Aliamphritea hakodatensis: one gene and its partner. The protein of the gene in region 2 interacts with the protein of the main gene of each other region in a pairwise test. Links are inferred from orthologs where the notes say so. Each region holds a gene or a part of one and is shown on either strand. Other genes may lie near its edges.

What was found.
Region 1: the proteins of cysE (region 2) and cysK interact in binary tests that used the Escherichia coli proteins (3 or more experiments, as listed by UniProt). The link is inferred for Aliamphritea hakodatensis from one-to-one orthologs.

The regions. Positions count from the first base shown.
Region 1 is NZ_AP025281.1:1,483,680-1,496,211, reverse strand. What follows is about bases 2,776-5,652. They hold cysK (cysteine synthase A), read left to right. Parts: upstream 2,776-3,668; coding sequence 3,669-4,637; downstream 4,638-5,652. Other genes in these bases: PCI15_RS06785 (sensor domain-containing diguanylate cyclase), read left to right, coding at 4,923-5,652; PCI15_RS06795 (tetratricopeptide repeat protein), read right to left, coding at 3,024-3,485; PCI15_RS06800 (DUF4139 domain-containing protein), read left to right, coding at 2,776-3,027. In the rest of the region: PCI15_RS06805 (SUMF1/EgtB/PvdO family nonheme iron enzyme), read left to right, coding at 1-1,622; more of PCI15_RS06800, read left to right, coding at 1,627-2,775; more of PCI15_RS06785, read left to right, coding at 5,653-5,909; PCI15_RS06780 (Dyp-type peroxidase), read right to left, coding at 5,981-6,937; PCI15_RS06775 (sulfurtransferase), read right to left, coding at 7,009-7,839; PCI15_RS06770 (tryptophan--tRNA ligase), read right to left, coding at 7,862-9,139; PCI15_RS06765 (hypothetical protein), read left to right, coding at 9,407-9,697; PCI15_RS06760 (DUF2789 domain-containing protein), read left to right, coding at 9,774-10,007; peroxide stress protein YaaA, read left to right, coding at 10,108-10,884; PCI15_RS06750 (Tim44 domain-containing protein), read right to left, coding at 10,953-11,858; PCI15_RS06745 (potassium channel family protein), read right to left, coding at 11,967-12,532.
Region 2 is NZ_AP025281.1:653,545-658,750, reverse strand. Bases 2,043-4,874 are described here. They hold cysE (serine O-acetyltransferase), read right to left. Parts: upstream 3,951-4,874; coding sequence 3,135-3,950; downstream 2,043-3,134. Other genes in these bases: dnaJ (molecular chaperone DnaJ), read right to left, coding at 4,063-4,874; dapB (4-hydroxy-tetrahydrodipicolinate reductase), read right to left, coding at 2,266-3,069; PCI15_RS02940 (YqfO family protein), read right to left, coding at 2,043-2,186. Outside these bases: PCI15_RS02955 (CoA pyrophosphatase), read right to left, coding at 1-302; PCI15_RS02950 (NUDIX hydrolase), read left to right, coding at 431-994; PCI15_RS02945 (rhomboid family intramembrane serine protease), read right to left, coding at 986-1,567; more of PCI15_RS02940, read right to left, coding at 1,875-2,042; more of dnaJ, read right to left, coding at 4,875-5,199.

The DNA of each region.
Region 1 (12,532 bases), 840 kb from region 2 along the record:
ATGCAAAACTGGCCAGCCCCCACCGCAGCCTTAGCCCGGACATGGTCTTCGTCAACCGTCAGGGAGGCGTCCGGTTAACCGGCTATAACCTCGCTGACAGCCTTGAGTGCATCAGTGAACAGCTCAAAGAACCCGCCGGTTATCTGGCCTACCGGGCACCGGAATGCTTCCATCCGGAACCGCTTACCCCAAAAGCCGATATCTACGCCTATGCCGCCATCATCTATCAGCTACTGAGCGGTAAAGCACCGTTCCGGGCGCAGGATGATGAAGCCAGCCGGGTACGCATTGAACTGAAACCTCTGAAAATGCTGACCGCCACCCAGTGGCAATCATTGCAAAGCGCGTTTTCCACCGACCCGGATGAACGCCCGGCGACGGCCTCCCAGCTTATTCAGAGTATTCTGCAGGAAGAAAATGAAGCACCGCTGCCCGACATCAAAGGCCCGGATACCGCTAACAACACTCTGTCTGATGAGGCACAGTCCGAACGTACAGCAGGCAAGTCCGGCTTGGGCGCCAGACTTTCCGGACTGACAGCCTGGCGCCCCAGCCGCCCACAGATATTCGGCTTAGGGATTTTCACTGCCGGTATGCTGGTTGGTGCAATCGCGACCGCCGCCATTCTGATGTTGCAGCAAATGCGTACAAACAACGCACTGGCAACCAGCCTGGCGGAAATCGAAAGCCTGCGGAGTCAGTTAGAACAACAGGCAACCGAACAGCAATCCGCCAGCAACGATTACCAGACGCAAATCGACGCTCTCAAAAACAGCCTGACAGCCCGTACCGATGAAGTAGCCACGCTGGAAGCCCGGTTGCTCAAAGCCAAATACCCCGACGCGGATGCCAAAACACTGTTTACTGATCAGCTTACCGGCGGTTTTAAAGGCCCGCAGATGGTAATCATCCCCCGGGGACGCTTCATGATGGGCGACCAGCAGCTGATCGGCGATGATAACGAACTGCCCAGCCACGAAGTCAATATTGGCTATAAATTTGCGCTGGCCCGCAATGAAATCACCTTCAGCGACTATGACCACTACGCCCTGGCCACCGGCCAGCCGCTGCCGGACGACAACGGCTGGGGGCGGGGCAACCGGCCAGTGGTCAATGTTACCTGGCAACAGGCCAAAGCCTACACCCGCTGGCTGGCAGACATCACCGGACAGCCCTACCGCCTGCCGACTGAAGCTGAATGGGAATACGTTGCCCGGGCAGGCTCAGACAGCAACTACTGGTGGGGTGAAAAACTGGAACCGGAACGGGCAGTCTGTGGCGAGTGCGGCAGTCCCTGGGACGGCAAACAAACTGCTCCGGTGGGAAGTTTCCCCGCAAATTCATGGGGAATTCATGACATGAGCGGTAATGTCGACGAATGGGTGGAAGACTGCTATCAGGATTCCTATATCGGTGCGCCGGTAAACGGCGATGCCCGCCAGGATGGCAGCTGTGAGTTTCGCGTCATGCGGGGCGGTTCCTGGTTTGATATCGGCCGGGTTATCCGTTCTTCCAGCCGTTACCGCCACCCGGCCAATGCCAGCAAAAATACCTGGGGCTTCCGGGTCGCTCTGAATTTACCGGAAGATACACCGGACGTATCAACGCTTAACGAGGAATAATATCATGCACAGGTTTGTTACCGGTGTCGTCACTTTACTCACCCCGGCGCTGACGCTCGCCGCCGGAATCAGTATTGATGCCAGCCAGCAAAAATCACTCACAGTGACACTGTACAACGACAATCTTGGGCTGGTCAGAGACACCCGGCAGTTACCGGCTATTCCTGCCGGCGAGAGTATATCCGTGCAGGATGTCAGCCATCAGATGATGAGTGAAACCCTGCGTTTTGAAAATGCCGGCGAAGTACTGGAACAAAATCTCAACACCAACCTCATCAGCACACAGGCACTGTTACAGCACTATATAGGCAAAAACCTGCAGCTGGCCCGGACAAATCCGGCAACCGGGCAGGAAACCCGTGTTTCTGCCCGCCTGCTCAGCAACGACGGACAACTGGCGACTGTTGAGCGTGACGGCAGTATCGAAAGTATCCCGGTAAACAGCAATGGCTGGCGGTTTATCTTTCCGGCCCTGCCCGCAGGTATGCAGTCCAAACCCAGTCTGGAAATCACCACCGGCGGCAGTAAAGCCAACCGCGAAGCCATACTGACCTATCTGACCCGTGGCCTCAGTTGGCAGATGGATTATGCCATGACCCTGAATCAGCAGGGCAACCGGCTCAGCCTCGACGGACTTGCAACACTCAACAATCAGACAGGGGTCGACTTCAACGACAGCAACATTCTGTTAATGGCCGGACAGGTTAACCAGCCACCGGAAAACCTGCGTTACAAACAGGAACGGGGCATGATGGCCATGGCGATGGCCGACGGTATGGAAAGCGGCCAGCCGCAACAGTTACAGGATTACCAGCTCTATAAGCTGCCCCGCACCACCAGCCTCAAAACCGGCCAGACCAAGCAGGTTAACCTGATCAGCTCTGACCGGGTAAACACCGAAAAAACCTACCGGTACCGGTTCCCCGTGTATCCGGGGCTCGACCACAATGAATACCGGGAAAAACCGGCCATTGAACTGAGCTTCCAAAATACTGCCGACAGCAATCTGGGCTTTCCCCTGCCGGCCGGTAATGCCCGGGTATTCAGCCCGGATAATGACAACCGGCTGCAATTCATTGGCAGCGCCCGGGTGGAACATACCGCCGCCGGGGAAACCGTCCGCCTGCCAATCGGCAAAGCCTTTGACCTGAGTATTAAGCGCCAGCAGACTGACTTCGAAAAGGTGTATAACGGGCACAAAATGCGCCAGACACTGGAAGTCCGTAACAGCCGGAGCACCGCCACTAAAGTGACACTGAATGCGGATTTCTCACAGGACTGGAAAATTGAAGACAGTAGCCACACCTATACCAAATCAGCGGCAGGTCAGGCTCAGTGGATTGTCGATGTTCCCGGCAACGGCGTAACCAAGGTCAGTTTCAGCGTACAGCTGCTGCAACCTTAACCGCCAAAACGCACCTGTTGCGCCTTCCAAAACGCCAGCTGGCCTGAATCCGCCAGCTGGTGTAAACCGCCTGATTCATATACCTCGATCAGACGTTTAATGGCCAGAACATGCCCCTTTTCACCGGCCTGACGGTAAAACTGCAGTGCCTTATCGGCATCTTCACCGATAACCGGGTAACCCTGTTCGAATAAGCGGGCAACCTGATACGCAGCTTTAGCATCCCCCTGTTCCGCCGCACGGCGAAGATAAATCGCCCCCTGAATCCGGTTGCTCTCATCTTCCCCCCGGTAATGCAACAGGTGCCCGTAAACTGACAACGCTTTGGTACTGCCATTATCCGCCGCCTTACGGAACAGCTTCATAACCAGCTGATGCTTTGCTCTGGACGATTTCAGCAGCGAGCTGCGAAATGCTGCAAAAGCCAACCAACCCAACAGGGGCGCTATAAGTTTCATAAACAACCGCATTGCTATCCTCACCGGAAAATCAGAATAAAACCGATAAAACCAATTTTATTTCAGGCGGACTAAGTAATACATCGATATTTGTCTTGCGTTCGTTATTGCGCTGCGCTTAAATCGAAAAGTTATAGAAGTTATTTCTCTTATTACTTATTTTAGTGAGATCAGGATATCCCCATGAACAGCTTCAGTGATAATTCCCTATCGATCGGTAACACTCCGTTAGTACGCCTTGGCAAAATCGCACCGCAGGCTAATATCTACGCCAAAATTGAAAGCCGTAACCCTGCCGGTTCAGTAAAATGCCGGATCGGTGCCAACATGGTTTGGGCCGCTGAGCAGGACGGACGTCTTAAGCCGGGCATGACCCTGATCGAGCCTACCAGTGGTAACACGGGTATTGCGCTGGCTTTCGTGGCCGCATCCCGTGGCTACAAACTGGTGCTGACCATGCCATCTTCCATGAGCATAGAACGCCGCAAGCTGATGAAAGCACTGGGGGCTGAAATCGTTCTGACCGAACCGGCGAAAGGCATGAAAGGCGCGATTGCCAAAGCGGAAGAACTGGTTGCCGAAAACGCTGACAGCTACCTGATGCTGCAACAGTTTGAAAACCCTGCGAACCCTGAAATCCACGAAAAAACCACTGGCCCTGAAATCTGGCGCGACACAGAGGGGCAAATTGATGTTCTGGTCGCAGGCGTGGGTACCGGCGGCACTATCAGCGGCACGTCCCGCTATATTAAACAGACTGAAGGTAAAGCAATTCATTCAGTCGCAGTTGAGCCGACTGACTCTCCGATTATCAGCCAAACCCTGAACAACGAAGAGTTGCAGCCTGCTCCACACAAAATCCAGGGCATCGGCGCCGGTTTCGTACCGAAGAATCTGGACCTGTCTCTGGTGGACGAAGTCGCACAGGTAAGCAATGAAGAAGCCATTGAAATGGCCCGCCAACTGATGGTTAAAGAAGGTATTCTGGCAGGTATCTCCTGTGGTGCAGCACTGGCTGCAGCCGTTAAGCAGGCAGAGAAGCCGGACAACCAAGGTAAAAACATTGTCGTGATCCTGCCGGACTCCGGCGAGCGTTACCTGTCTACCGCGCTGTTTGAAGGCATGTTCAGCGATAACGAAAACGTACAGTAACACCCCCTCCTCTGACAGACCTGCTCAGCAGGTCTGTTTTTACTTCCCGGCAGTCTCCACAAAATGGAGAATCATGCCTGCATTTTCAAACAAATCCGGTTGCGATTTCTCAGGGTTAAAACCATACTGGCAATTAATCATACCAACATTTGATTAAGACTAAGGAATCAGGTCGCACACATACTGCATTATCTGGTTTCAGTACGCTTAACCAGGTGACCTGACGAACACTGATTCTGCTTGAGTGCCTTTGTGGCAGCAAAATCAGCACCCTGACAGGTTACGATGATGATAGATACCCAAGCTTGCCTTTCCCGCCATCCACACCCTAACCTTGATCTGGATAAATGGCAGACCACCGTCGATCTGATGGCCGAGTTGTTTGGCTCAGCCTGTGGCACCATCGTCCAGTTCCGCCAGCAGGAATTTAATGCAGTCGTTGCCAGCCTGAATGAAGACAACTTTCTGCAACGTAACTCCAGCTGGCCATGGGATATGAAAAGCTTCTGTCGACGAATCGTTGAAACCGGCGAAGGGCTTTATGTTGAAAATGCACCGTGCAACAGCGAATGGAAAGATGCACCTCCCGTGGCAGAAGGCCCTGTGCGCTCATACTTCGGCATGCCCATCACCTGGCCTGACGGCTCACTGTTCGGCACCATCTGTGTCATCGACAAAAAGCTTTCCGACTATTCCGACACCCAGCTGAAAATACTCGAACAGTTCCGTAATCTGATCAATGCCGACCTGCATATGCTGATCAGCTACGAAGAAATCAAGGCACTGGCCATTACTGACGAGTTAACCCAGGTGCATAACCGCAGAGGCCTGAACCTGCTGGGGGAACAGCGCTTCAAAGACGCCCGACGCTTTGGCCAGCATATCGGCATGGTGTATATCGACATCGATAATATGAAACAGCTCAATGACACCGAAGGGCATCAGGCAGGGGACGCCTGTATCACGGGTCTGGCAAAAACACTGCAAGAAAACTGCCGGGACAGCGACATTATTGCCCGGGTAGGCGGTGACGAATTTCTGGTCATGATGCTGACAGATAACGAGCAACAGATTCAGACATTTTGCCAGCGGATCGAACATCAGTTCAGCGAGCAGTTAAAACAAAACCCCGCCTTCCGTATGAACAGCCTCAGCCACGGCTATTGCTTTGCCACAGAGGTTGATGAAACCTCAATGGAAATAATGATCGATAAAGCAGATAAACACATGTACGAAAATAAACAGGCCAATAAGCTGCACCGCTCAGCCTGACCGGCCACCATTTTCAGGACAAAAAAATACCTGCGCAATGCAGGTATTTTTTAACTCTGAACCGATTTGTTTCAGGCGTCGTTCCAGCTTTCCAGCATTGCCAGCCCCGGTGCGAAGAATGACTGCCCCGTCACCGCCACAGTATAGTCCAGCAGTTTGTCGTAAGCACCGCCCTGTTCTTCACCGTGAAACATACTTTCCAGCATCCGGGTAAAAGGCACCGCCGAAGCACCGAAAGACGCAAACAGCAAACCCCGTTTGGTCAGATCACCATAAGGCATACTGTGCCGCAGGATTTCAACAGATTTACCCTGAGCATCTTTCAGGGATGTCCGCTTGGTATGGGCAAAGCTGGCTTTATCTGCGCCGGCATATTCCACATTTTCTGTTTTGGTACGGCCGATAATATCTTCCTGCTGCTTAACCGCCAGCTGGTTCCAGCGCTGCAGATCATGCTCGTAACGTTGCAGGTGAATATAACTGCCACCGGCAAACGGCCCGTCAGCAATCACCGCAACCGCAGCCCGGTCATCCCCCTGAGGGTTCTCCGTGCCGTCAACAAAACCGGTCATGTCCCGGCTGTCCAGATAGCGGAAGCCGTGAATCTGCTCCACCAGCACCAGGTGCCCGGCAAGCAAGGCGTGCAACCGGGATGCCATTTCATGGTTGATATCATGACGGTTACTGCGAATATGCAGCAGCACATCCGCCGGTGTCGCCGGCGCAGACAGCTGATCCCGCTGTTGCTGAGGAAAAGGCAACAGTTCAGCAGGACGCTGAGCCCCATCAAACCGCTCCCAGACCTGCTCGCCGACAGCAAGGGTAACATGCAATTCAGCGCTGGCTCCGGACTGGGATGAAGCATCTTCCATCGCCCGGGTCAGCACCGGCACCTGCGCCAGCAAATGCTTCAGACGGGAGACATCCGCTTGCGGGGATAAATCATACGTAATAAACAACGCATCACTGTTTGCTTCAGCAATGACACCGGACTGACAGAGGGCCTGTGCAGCACGTATTTCAGTCATACCTCACTCCTTTTCTGCTTTACCGGCCTGATTTGGCGTGCCGGCAGCTATCTTTCTGACATTCTGAATATTCAGGCCGGCGGATGGTATTTTAACCATTCACTCCATGACCCCGGATACACCCGGGAGCCACTCAGCCCGGCAATTTCCATCGCCAGCTGGTTATGGCAGGCGGTAACACCGGAACCACAGTAATGTATCACCTGCTCAGCAGGAATATCTTTTAGCAAAGCCTGCCACTCAGCCTTCAGCACATCTGCCGGCTTAAACCGGCCATCGCTGCTCAGGTTAGCCTGTAACGGCCGGTTCAGTGCACCGGGAATATGCCCGGCAACAGGATCAATCGGTTCCTGTTCTCCGTTATAACGCTCCGCGGTTCTGGCATCCACCAGGCAGCTGTCCGCCGCAAACCGGGCAACCTCTTCCCGCCCGGCAATCATTGAATGATCATAGCTGTTCAGCCTCACGGCGCTTGGCTGAGGCATAATAAACTCTGTCACCACCGGGGCTGATGCCGCCAGCCAGGCCGGATAACCACCGTCCAGCACTGCCACATCCCGCACCCCGATTGCTTTCAGCAGCCACCAGGCACGGGCAGCCATCGCGCCCCCGCAGTCATCATACACGACCACCTGTACATCCGGCCGGATACTGGTGGCTTCACATACCTCGGCAAACTTATCCAGCGCCGGTAACGGGTGCCGGCCGGTCTCATCGGTAACCTCAGCGGCAAGATCTTTATTCAGATCCACATACAGGGCACCGGGAATATGGCTTGCCTGATAGGCTTTGCGGCCCTGATTAACATCCATCAGATTAAAACGGCAGTCCCAGATCACCAGGGCACTGCCACGCTCAACCTTTGTTTTCAGATCATCGACGCTGATCAGTGTCTGATTCATAGGTTACTCCGTCATTTCCGGGTTACAGATACTGAGCGAACTCTTCCTGCAGAACATCCAGCTCGTTCTGGGCCTTTTGCTTCGCTTTTTTCTTCAGGCCTTCAACTTCAGCGGCTTTAGCGGCCAGCACGTCACGGGCTGCAGCGGCTTTATCATCAGCCTGCGCGACCTGCTCCAGCACTGATTTAAGCTGCATCAGAATACCGCGACGGCGGCCTTCTTCAGCCCGGGCAATCTGCTCGGCGGATTTTTCTTTCTTCTGCTCTTCCTGCTGTTGCGGTGCCGCTTCAGTGTAGGTCAGCGGACGGATACCGGCAGCAATACGCGCCTGCGCCAGGAACGGGGTTGCAAACTCACGGGCTTTGGCTGCCCCTTTATGCAATTGCTGCTCAACGAAAGCCATGTCCTGCATCAGACGGTTATATTCTTCACGGGGTTTGGTCAGGTAGGCATCCAGATATTCGAAAAGCTGCTTCTTAGCATCCCCCCAGCCGATACCGTTTTCGAACTGACGGCGCATATCAGCCTGTTCTGCCTCGGTGGCAAAGTTGGCAAACAGCTGAAAGATTGTGCTGTCGTCCGCATCCTTAGGCTGACCCGGCTCCAGCGTATCAGTCTTAATCTGCTTGATCAGTTTGTAAAGATCATCTGAGCTGGCAAACAAAGGAATCGTATTGTCATAGCTCTTGGACATCTTACGGCCGTCCAGACCCGGGATCAGCTGAGTCTGTTCATCAACCTGAGCCTGCGGCAGATTAAACAGTTCGCCATAGGTATGATTGAAACGTCCGGCAATATCACGGGCCATTTCAATGTGCTGAATCTGATCCTTGCCCACCGGAATAATATCCGCATTAAACATCAGGATGTCCGCGGCCATCAGAATCGGGTAGCTGAACAACCCCATAGTGACATCATCATCTTCCTGCTTACCCGCTTCACGGTTTGCATCGACAGACGCTTTATAGGCATGGGAGCGGTTCATCAGCCCCTTTGACGTCATGCAGGTCAGAATCCAGGTCAGCTCGGTAATTTCCGGAATATCCGTCTGGCGGTAAAAGGTTGCTTTATCGGTGTCCAGCCCCAGCGCCAGCCACGTCGCGGCAATCTCCCGGGTAGAACGCGCGACACGTTCCGGATCATGACACTTGATCAGGGCATGAAAATCCGCCAGGAAAAAATAACTGTTAAAGTCACTGTTCAGGCTTGCTTCAATCGCAGGCTTGATCGCCCCTAAATAGTTACCAATGTGCGGGGTACCGGTGGTTGTTATACCAGTAAGAACAGTCTGTTTAGTCATCTGAATTCTGCTTAGGTCTGAAAAATTACAAATCTCAAAAAAGGCCGGCACCTGATCAATAGCGGTACCTGGAATAAGGCCATCCATGATACTCGCTGGCGGCTTAATTAGAAACGCACAGACACGCTTTTTCTCCACCACCTTGCGACTATACGCCCTACTCTGAACCCGACTATAGGCGTAACGATTTCAGCACTTTAACACTGGGTTCAGTACCGGCCCCGGGGTATAATCCCGGACTTTGTGATAACACTGAAAGGAACCGACATGACCGAACTGCTCCCGTCATGGATTGTACTGGCCTCTGCACTGGGCTCACTGGCTTTTCTGATCGCCACCGGGCCAGATAAAAAACCCGCTACCCTGGTTAACCGCCTGCTGATGGCGGCGTTATGTTTTATCGGTGGCTTTCTGTTATCCGCCATGTATTCACGGGTTGTCGGCGAAGCAACTGCCCCCATGATTGTTGCCATTCTCGTTATGATCGGCACCGCCGGCTCCACCGCCATCTTCCGCACCATTGAAAAAAAGCATAAAACCGGCGACCGCGAAAACTGATCACTTTTGACAAGTCCGGCTAACCCGCTAGGCTTTTTAGGGCACCCGTAATTAAATCCCCTGACGGAGGCCCTTTATGGATCGCTCATTACACAGTATCAATACGCTGTTCGCTCAGCTGGGACTGCCCAGTGAAGATCATGAAATTGATCAGTTTATCCGCACCCATACCCTTTTCAGCCAGCGAGTCCGCCTCGACGAAGCCAGCTTCTGGACACCGAGCCAGGCAAGCTTCATAAAAGAATCACTGGATTTCGATTCCGACTGGTCGGAAGCTGTGGATGAACTGAATACCCGGCTCCATGCCTGATTAATATTCCCTATCCTGACGATACACTTTCTAAACTTTCAGTTTGCCGGCCAGTGGTTTACCATCATGACAAATTCACTGGCCGGGTATATTCACAACCATGCTACTTGTTATTTCTCCAGCAAAAAATCTGGACTACGACCCCCCTGCAACCACCAACACTTACAGCCAGCCAGACCATCTGGACCACGCTGCTAAGCTGATTGAGCAGCTGAAAGAGTTTGCGGTGCAGGATATTGCCGAACTGATGAAGCTCAGCGATAAACTGTCAGCACTGAATGTTGCCCGCTACCAGAGCTGGCATCCGGACTTCACCACCGACAACGCCAAACAGGCGGTACTGGCCTTCAACGGCGATGTATATACCGGCCTGAATGCCCCTGCTTTCAGCGAAGAAGATCTCGACTTTGCTCAGCAGCATTTACGTATCCTGTCCGGCTTATACGGTTTACTCCGGCCACTGGACCTGATGCAGCCTTACCGGCTGGAAATGGGTACCAAGCTGGCCAATCCGCAGGGGAAAGATCTGTATGCGTTCTGGGGCAATGTGATCACCGCTGCTCTGAACGAACAGTTGCAGGCACTGAACAGTGAAGAACTGGTTAACCTTGCTTCCACCGAGTATTTTAAATCGGTCAAGCCTAAAGGCCTCAACGGCCGGGTCATTACCCCGGTATTTAAAGACTGGAAAAACGGCCAGTATAAGATCATCAGCTTCTTTGCTAAAAAAGCCCGCGGTCTGATGTGCCGCTACGCCATTGAAAACCGTATACAGAATGCTGAAGACCTGAAAGGATTCGATCTGGCTGGCTATCAGTATGATGAAAGCCTTTCCAAAGGTGACACCTGGGTATTCACCCGGAAAGAAGCCCTGTAAATACAGGTTACAGATACAAAAAAGGCGCGGTTCCTGAGGGAACAGCGCCTTTTTTATCGCCTGATCAATCAGGAAGGCTGTTCGATGCCCACGATCATCCAGTCGGCATTTTCCTGAGACATGTCACGCATCAGGTGCCACAACTCACTGAATTCAGTGGTCTGATCACTGTCTTCTTTCATCCAGCCATAGAAGTTGATGGTGGCAATTACATGATCACCGTTATCGATGAAGTTAGCCATCTCAGCCATCACCGATACCACTTCCGTATGCTGGGCTTCAGCCAGTTTTGCACGCTCAGTCTGCAGATGATGCAGCACATCCGGGGACACATATGTCTGAATATCGTCCCAGTCATTACTGTCCCATGCCTTTTGCAGGTGCGCAAAATGCTGCTTGCCGCCTTCCAGGAAGCTGTTTTCGTTAAACCAGTTCGGTAAAACGAAACCACGGCCACCAAAGCCACCGCTGTTAAAACGTGAAGGCTTGGCCACCGGCTCAGACGCCTGGAAATTCTGTGGTTCAGACGTTTTAAAGTTCTGCGGTTGCTGAGCGCTCTGCTGGCTCAGGCCGCCCATACCGGCACCTGCGCCGGCATAATTTGGCCGGGAGCCCTTCTTAAGTATCGAGAATATCTTGAACGCCACAAAGGCCAGTAAGCCCACCAGCAAAATATCCATGAACTGGATACCGTCGAAACCGTCACCAAAGAACATTGCACCTAACAGACCACCGGCCAGCAGACCCGCCATCAGACCACCAAAGCCACTGCGTTTTTTGCCCTGGGCAGTCTTGCCCGCTGTATTTGTTGCCGTTTTCTGGCTGGTAGGCGCTGCTGCAGGCTTAGCCGATTTAGGGGTAGAAAAAGATTTACCAAAGCTCTTACCGCCACCGAACCGCTTGGCCTCTGCGTCCGGTGCAACCAGACCAAAGCTTAGAATACAGGCAAAAAGAGTTACTAACAGGGTACGCATATCATCTCCTGAATCATGCTGATTTTTCAGCAACAGTTACTCGCTTACATAACGGCCGCCAGATTATTTCAGTCAAGATAGTAGCGGTATAACCGGCAAATATAAAGTTCAGAAACGCTTAAGTATGCGTGAAAGAAGGTTAAAACTCGGGTCTTCTCCGGTCAGAATATAGAAAAGAATATTGTAATTCTTAAGAATCCACTCCATCCGTCCCTTCGCCGACGACAACCCGCAAAATAACACCTCATCCCCCGGCTCCAGCTCGGTCAGCTCACCGGGCAGCATTGAAAGTACCCCATCCCTGCGATGCAACAGTGGAAAACAGGGCAGTGAACGGTTACGGTCCCGGGAATTTTTCATCAGCGCCTGCAACTTCACCGCCATCCCCTGATCAAACATAGCCATCACTGCCGGCGCAGAAACATCGGACACCTTCACAGACCAGCTGTCCAGCTCCCTGTCACCGGCAATGTTACTCATACGGTTCAGCAACGTATGGGCCCAAACTTCATCGTGATGCTGCATTTTTTCGATAAAGACCGGCAACAGCGGGGTTTTCAGTTTAGCCAGAATACGATTCGCGATGATTCTGCCCGGCTCCATCACAAAGTCTGCCCGGGAATTCTCAAACACCAGCCGGTTAGAACTCAGATTCTGGCGAACAACGGTTACCA
Region 2 (5,206 bases):
CCGTGTTTAGACATTGACTGGCTGAGCGCACCCAGCACTTCCACCCGCTCCGGGGGCAACCCCACTTCTTCATGGGCCTCGCGAAGCGCGGTCGTCAGTAAATCCGCATCTTCAAAATCTTTTTTCCCCCCGGGAAACGCCACCTCGCCCCCATGGGAGGATAAATGCATTGTCCGGCGGGTCAGCACCACCTGAGGATCATCACTCTTGGTCAGCGCCACCAGAACAGCCGCCTCAGCCCCTTCATGCTCAAGTACCCTTGGTGAACTGGCATGTAACCGACGCGCTAAATCCTGAATCATATATCCTCCACGTATTAACTCCTTTCCATCATACCCGGCGTAACAGGTAAAGTTTAGTCGCGCCACCCTCGCCGAACGGGAAAAAATTGCGGTACACTTTGATCCCAATACGATTATCAGGAGCCAGTATGAAATTTTGCAGCAGCTGTGGGGCACAGGTTCGCACTGAAGTCCCTGCCGGTGACAACCGGCCACGTCATGTCTGTATCAGTTGCGCTGAAATCCATTACTCCAATCCTAAAATCATTGCCGGCTGCCTGCCGGTTTTCGAAGATAAGGTGCTACTCTGCAAACGGGCCATTGAACCAAGAATCGGCTACTGGACGCTTCCCGCCGGCTTCATGGAAAACAACGAATCCACAGAACAGGCTGCACGCAGAGAAACACTCGAGGAAGCTAACGCCAGAGTCAGTAACCTTGAGCTATACAGTCTTACTTCCATGACGCACATCAACCACGTTCAGATGATCTATCTCGCGACACTGGATGATCTGAATTTCTCAGCCGGTGAAGAGAGCCTTGAGGTTGCCCTGTTCAGCGAAGCTGAGGTGCCCTGGGAAGACATTGCCTTTCAGAGCATTACCAATGCACTGCGTTGCTATTTTGATGACAGACACAACCAGAAATTCCCTCTGCGGCACTTTGAAATACACGCGCCATCAAAGCGCCCGCTCAACAAGGCTTCAGTCTGAAGCCTTATCCGTACGCTTTTTACGCCGGATCAGCGGTCTGAATTTTGCCAGCCACCAGGCACAGAGAATACCGCTGATAAACCCGGCGATATGGGCTTCAAAACTCACCTGCCGGCTAAAATCCAGCAGAGTATAGACCAGCCCGCCATACAGCAGGATAGTCAGCAGACTGAAAGCAACAGCCTTGAAAGAGCGGGTAAACACGCCATAGCTCAGTAAAAAACCCCAGTACCCCATGACCACACCGGAAGCACCGATGTGAATGCTCATCCTGCCAAAGATCCACACCAGCAAACCACTGACCAGAATTACAAAACAGGTTACAAAGGCCAGCGGCCGCAGCTGAATGATTAAGACGCCCAGCAGCACCAGTGGCACAGTGTTGCCAAGTAAGTGCTCAACACTGCCGTGTAAAAACGGTGCTGTTACTACTCCATACATCAGCTCTGTATGTCTGGGAATTAATCCATATATACGTAATCCGCCACCGGTTAGCTGATTAACGCCTTCAACAATCCATAACAGCGCAATGAAAGCTGCCAGCCATTTCAGCTGCGCTGATCTTTTTATCACCAATTCTCAGCTCCTCCGCCATTACTGGGCTACAGCCTTTATCTGCAAGTCATAAAGATGTTATTCACATGCTAATCCACAGAAAAACTGGATAAATTTATGTTTAACCACCGCCTCTTCACATATACTGACCATTATTGGAACAAGTTAATATTAACGTTTAAAAACATAAACTTAATGCGCTTATCAGAACCTTATGCAAATCTATTGCACAGGCTTATGCACAGAATACGTGCATAACTCCTCAATTTTTATAAACAACTGCCAGAATGCCCGGCAAACTGCCTAACGATCCTCTGCCCCCTGATCAGAATTCGGCCAGCTTATACACCTCATAAGCCACTTCTTCATAGGGATGAGTGTGCTTAAGCTCAGCAACCACCTGCCGGATCAGGCTGTCTTCACACACCATTTCGACCTTCCACTCCGCCAGCCGTTCCACTTGGTTCATACTGCCAATGTGCGGATTACTGCCCGCCAGCGGCCGAAACTGCCCCTGGCCCAACACCTGCCAGCAGCAACTGTCATAATCCCCAATGCGGCCTGCACCTGTTGCAAACAGCGCTTCTTTAACGTTTTCCAGATTCTCTTCAGGTACAAAAAAACATAATTTATACACAAACTTACTCCTTTAACCGTTTCCGCAAACAAAAAAGCCCCGGTTATACCGGGGCTTTTTAAAGGCACAATGCGCAGCATTAATTCAGATCCAGCACATCCTGCATGCTGTACACACCCTTCGGCTGTTCACTTAACCAGCTTACTGCCCGTACGGCACCTTTTGCAAAAGTCATACGGGAGCTGGCTTTGTGGGTAATTTCAAAACGTTCGCCTTCATTGGCAAACATGACCGTATGATCACCGACCACATCACCGGCACGGACAGTCGCAAAACCAATTTCTTTTTGGGTTCTCGCCCCCACCTGGCCTTCACGGCCATAGACAGCACATTCACGCAAATCACGCCCCAGTGCACCGGCAACAGCTTCACCCATGCTCAGCGCAGTGCCAGAAGGAGAATCCACCTTATGATGATGATGGGTTTCGATGATCTCAACATCATAGTCATCGCCCAGAACCTTAGCCGCCATCGCCAACAGTTTAAAGCTCAGGTTAACGCCGACACTCATATTCGAGGCAAAGACCACCGGCATTTTATCGGCGTAGCTGTCCAGCCCGGCACGTTCCTCAGGAGTCAGGCCGGTTGTACCAATCACAATGCGCTTGCCGTTTTCAGCACAAAGCGCCATGTTCTGCAGCGTCACCTGAGGAGAGGTAAAATCGATCAGCACGTCAAAGTCATTGATAACACTTTCCAGCGAACCGGACAGGGCAACTCCCAGCTTACCAACGCCAGCCAGCTCGCCGGCATCTGCACCGATCAGGCTGCTTTGCGGACTGACAATCGCCGCACCTAACTGCATTCCTTCAGCGGCTTCAACCGCCTGGATATTCGCTTTTCCCATCCGGCCTGCGGCACCGGCAACTGCTACTCGAATCATGGTTTAATCCTGATAAACGGCCCGCAGAGAGCAGGCCGGTATAAATGTATTATTCAGCTCTGTGTTTATTCCGGTGCGCACGGCTGTTCGCAAGGAACATTCTGGTCCATATCCAGTGCCGGCTTGGCAACATCCGGACGGCCAACAACCTTTGCGGGCACGCCAACGACAGTCGTGTGGGCCGGCACTTCATCCAGCACAACCGAACCACCCCCGACTTTAGCCCCCTTACCCACTTCGATATTACCGAAAATTTTTGCCCCGGCGGCGATCAGCACGCCTTCACGGATCTTAGGGTGGCGGTCACCGCTTTCTTTACCGGTACCTCCCAGCGTAACCCCCTGCAGGATAGATACATCATTCTCAATGACACAGGTCTCACCCACCACAATGCCGGTAGCATGATCGAACATCACCCCGTGGCCAATCCGGGCTGCCGGATGGATATCCACCTGAAACACCGAACTGACACGGCTCTGAATATACAGTGCCATTGAATAGCGCCCCTGGCTCCACATCCAGTGTGAAATCCGGTAAGACTGCAGGGCATGGAAGCCCTTCAGGTATAACAGCACGATGGTAAAACGCTCAATCGCCGGATCACGGGTTCGCACCGCTACAATATCCTGACAGATAGACTCAAGAATACCCGGATCTGCCCGCAGCGCCTCATCAATCAGTTCGCGCAGGGCAACAGCTGGCATCACATCATCTGACAGTTTACTCGCCAGCAAGTAGCTGACCGCCGCGCACAGGCTCTTGTGACCAATAATGCTGGCATGGAAAAAACTGGAAAGGAAAGGTTCACGCTCAATTTCTTTACGCGCTTCTTGCTGGATCAGTTGCCATAAGGCATCCGGTTCCACTGGCCATTCACTCATAACAGGCTCTCTATCTGACGGCTACAGACACCCCTGCCGGGCTAGGATACTCGCAGGAGCCTTCAATCTCTTGCAAAACAGGGCCTGCACTGCTGCAGACCCTGTTTATATTTTAGGTCATATCTTCGAAGAACTTCTTCACACTGTCGAAGAAACCGGTCTTCTTAGGGGCATGATGCTGCTGGCTGTCGTCCATCGCGGACTCAAACTCACGCAGCAGTTCTTTCTGGCGGCTACTCAGGTTAACCGGCGTTTCTACGATTGCCCGTACTAACAGGTCACCCACAGCACCACCGCGAACCGGCTTGATACCTTTACCCCGCAGGCGGAACAGTTTGCCCGTCTGCGTTTCAGCCGGAATCTTCAGCTTCACACGGGACTCAAGCGTTGGTACTTCCAGCTCACCGCCTAATGCCGCGTCGATAAAGCTGATCGGCACTTCGCAGAAAAGGTGTTTCCCGTCACGCTCAAAAATAGCATGATCGCGAACATTCATCTGCACGAACAAATCACCGGACGGTCCGCCGTGAGTACCGGCTTCACCTTCACCCGCCAGACGGATACGGTCACCGGTATCAACACCTGCCGGAATTTTCACCGACAGTTTCTTGGTTTCTTCAATACGGCCCTGACCGTGACAGTCGTTACACGGATCAGAGACCACCTGACCTTCGCCATGACAGGTCGGACAGGTTTGCTGTACTGAGAAGAAACCCTGCTGCATCCGCACCTGGCCTACACCGCCACAGGTACCGCAGGATTTAGCACTGGTACCCGGTTTGGCACCGCTGCCATCACAGGTATTACAGCCTACAAGAGTCGGTACAGTAATGGTTTTTTCACAGCCCTTAACCGCCTCTTCCAGTGTAAGGTCCATGGTGTAACGCAGATCCGCACCGCGCTGCACATGACTGCGACGGCGTCCGCCACCCGCACCACCGAAAATATCACCGAACACGTCGCCGAATACATCGCTGAAACCACCGGCACCGCCGCCGAAGCCACCGCCACCCATGCCGTTCGGATCAACACCCGCATGGCCGTACTGATCGTACGCGGCTTTTTTCTGCTGATCAGACAGTATTTCGTAAGCTTCGTTAACTTCCTTGAAAGCTTCCTCTGCTTCTTTGTCGTCCGGGTTACGGTCCGGGTGATACTTCATCGCCATCCGGCGAAAGGCTTTCTTGATATCCCGGTCTGAGGCGTCTTTGGCAACCCCCAGTACTTCGTAAAAATCTCTTTTCGACATAATCTGT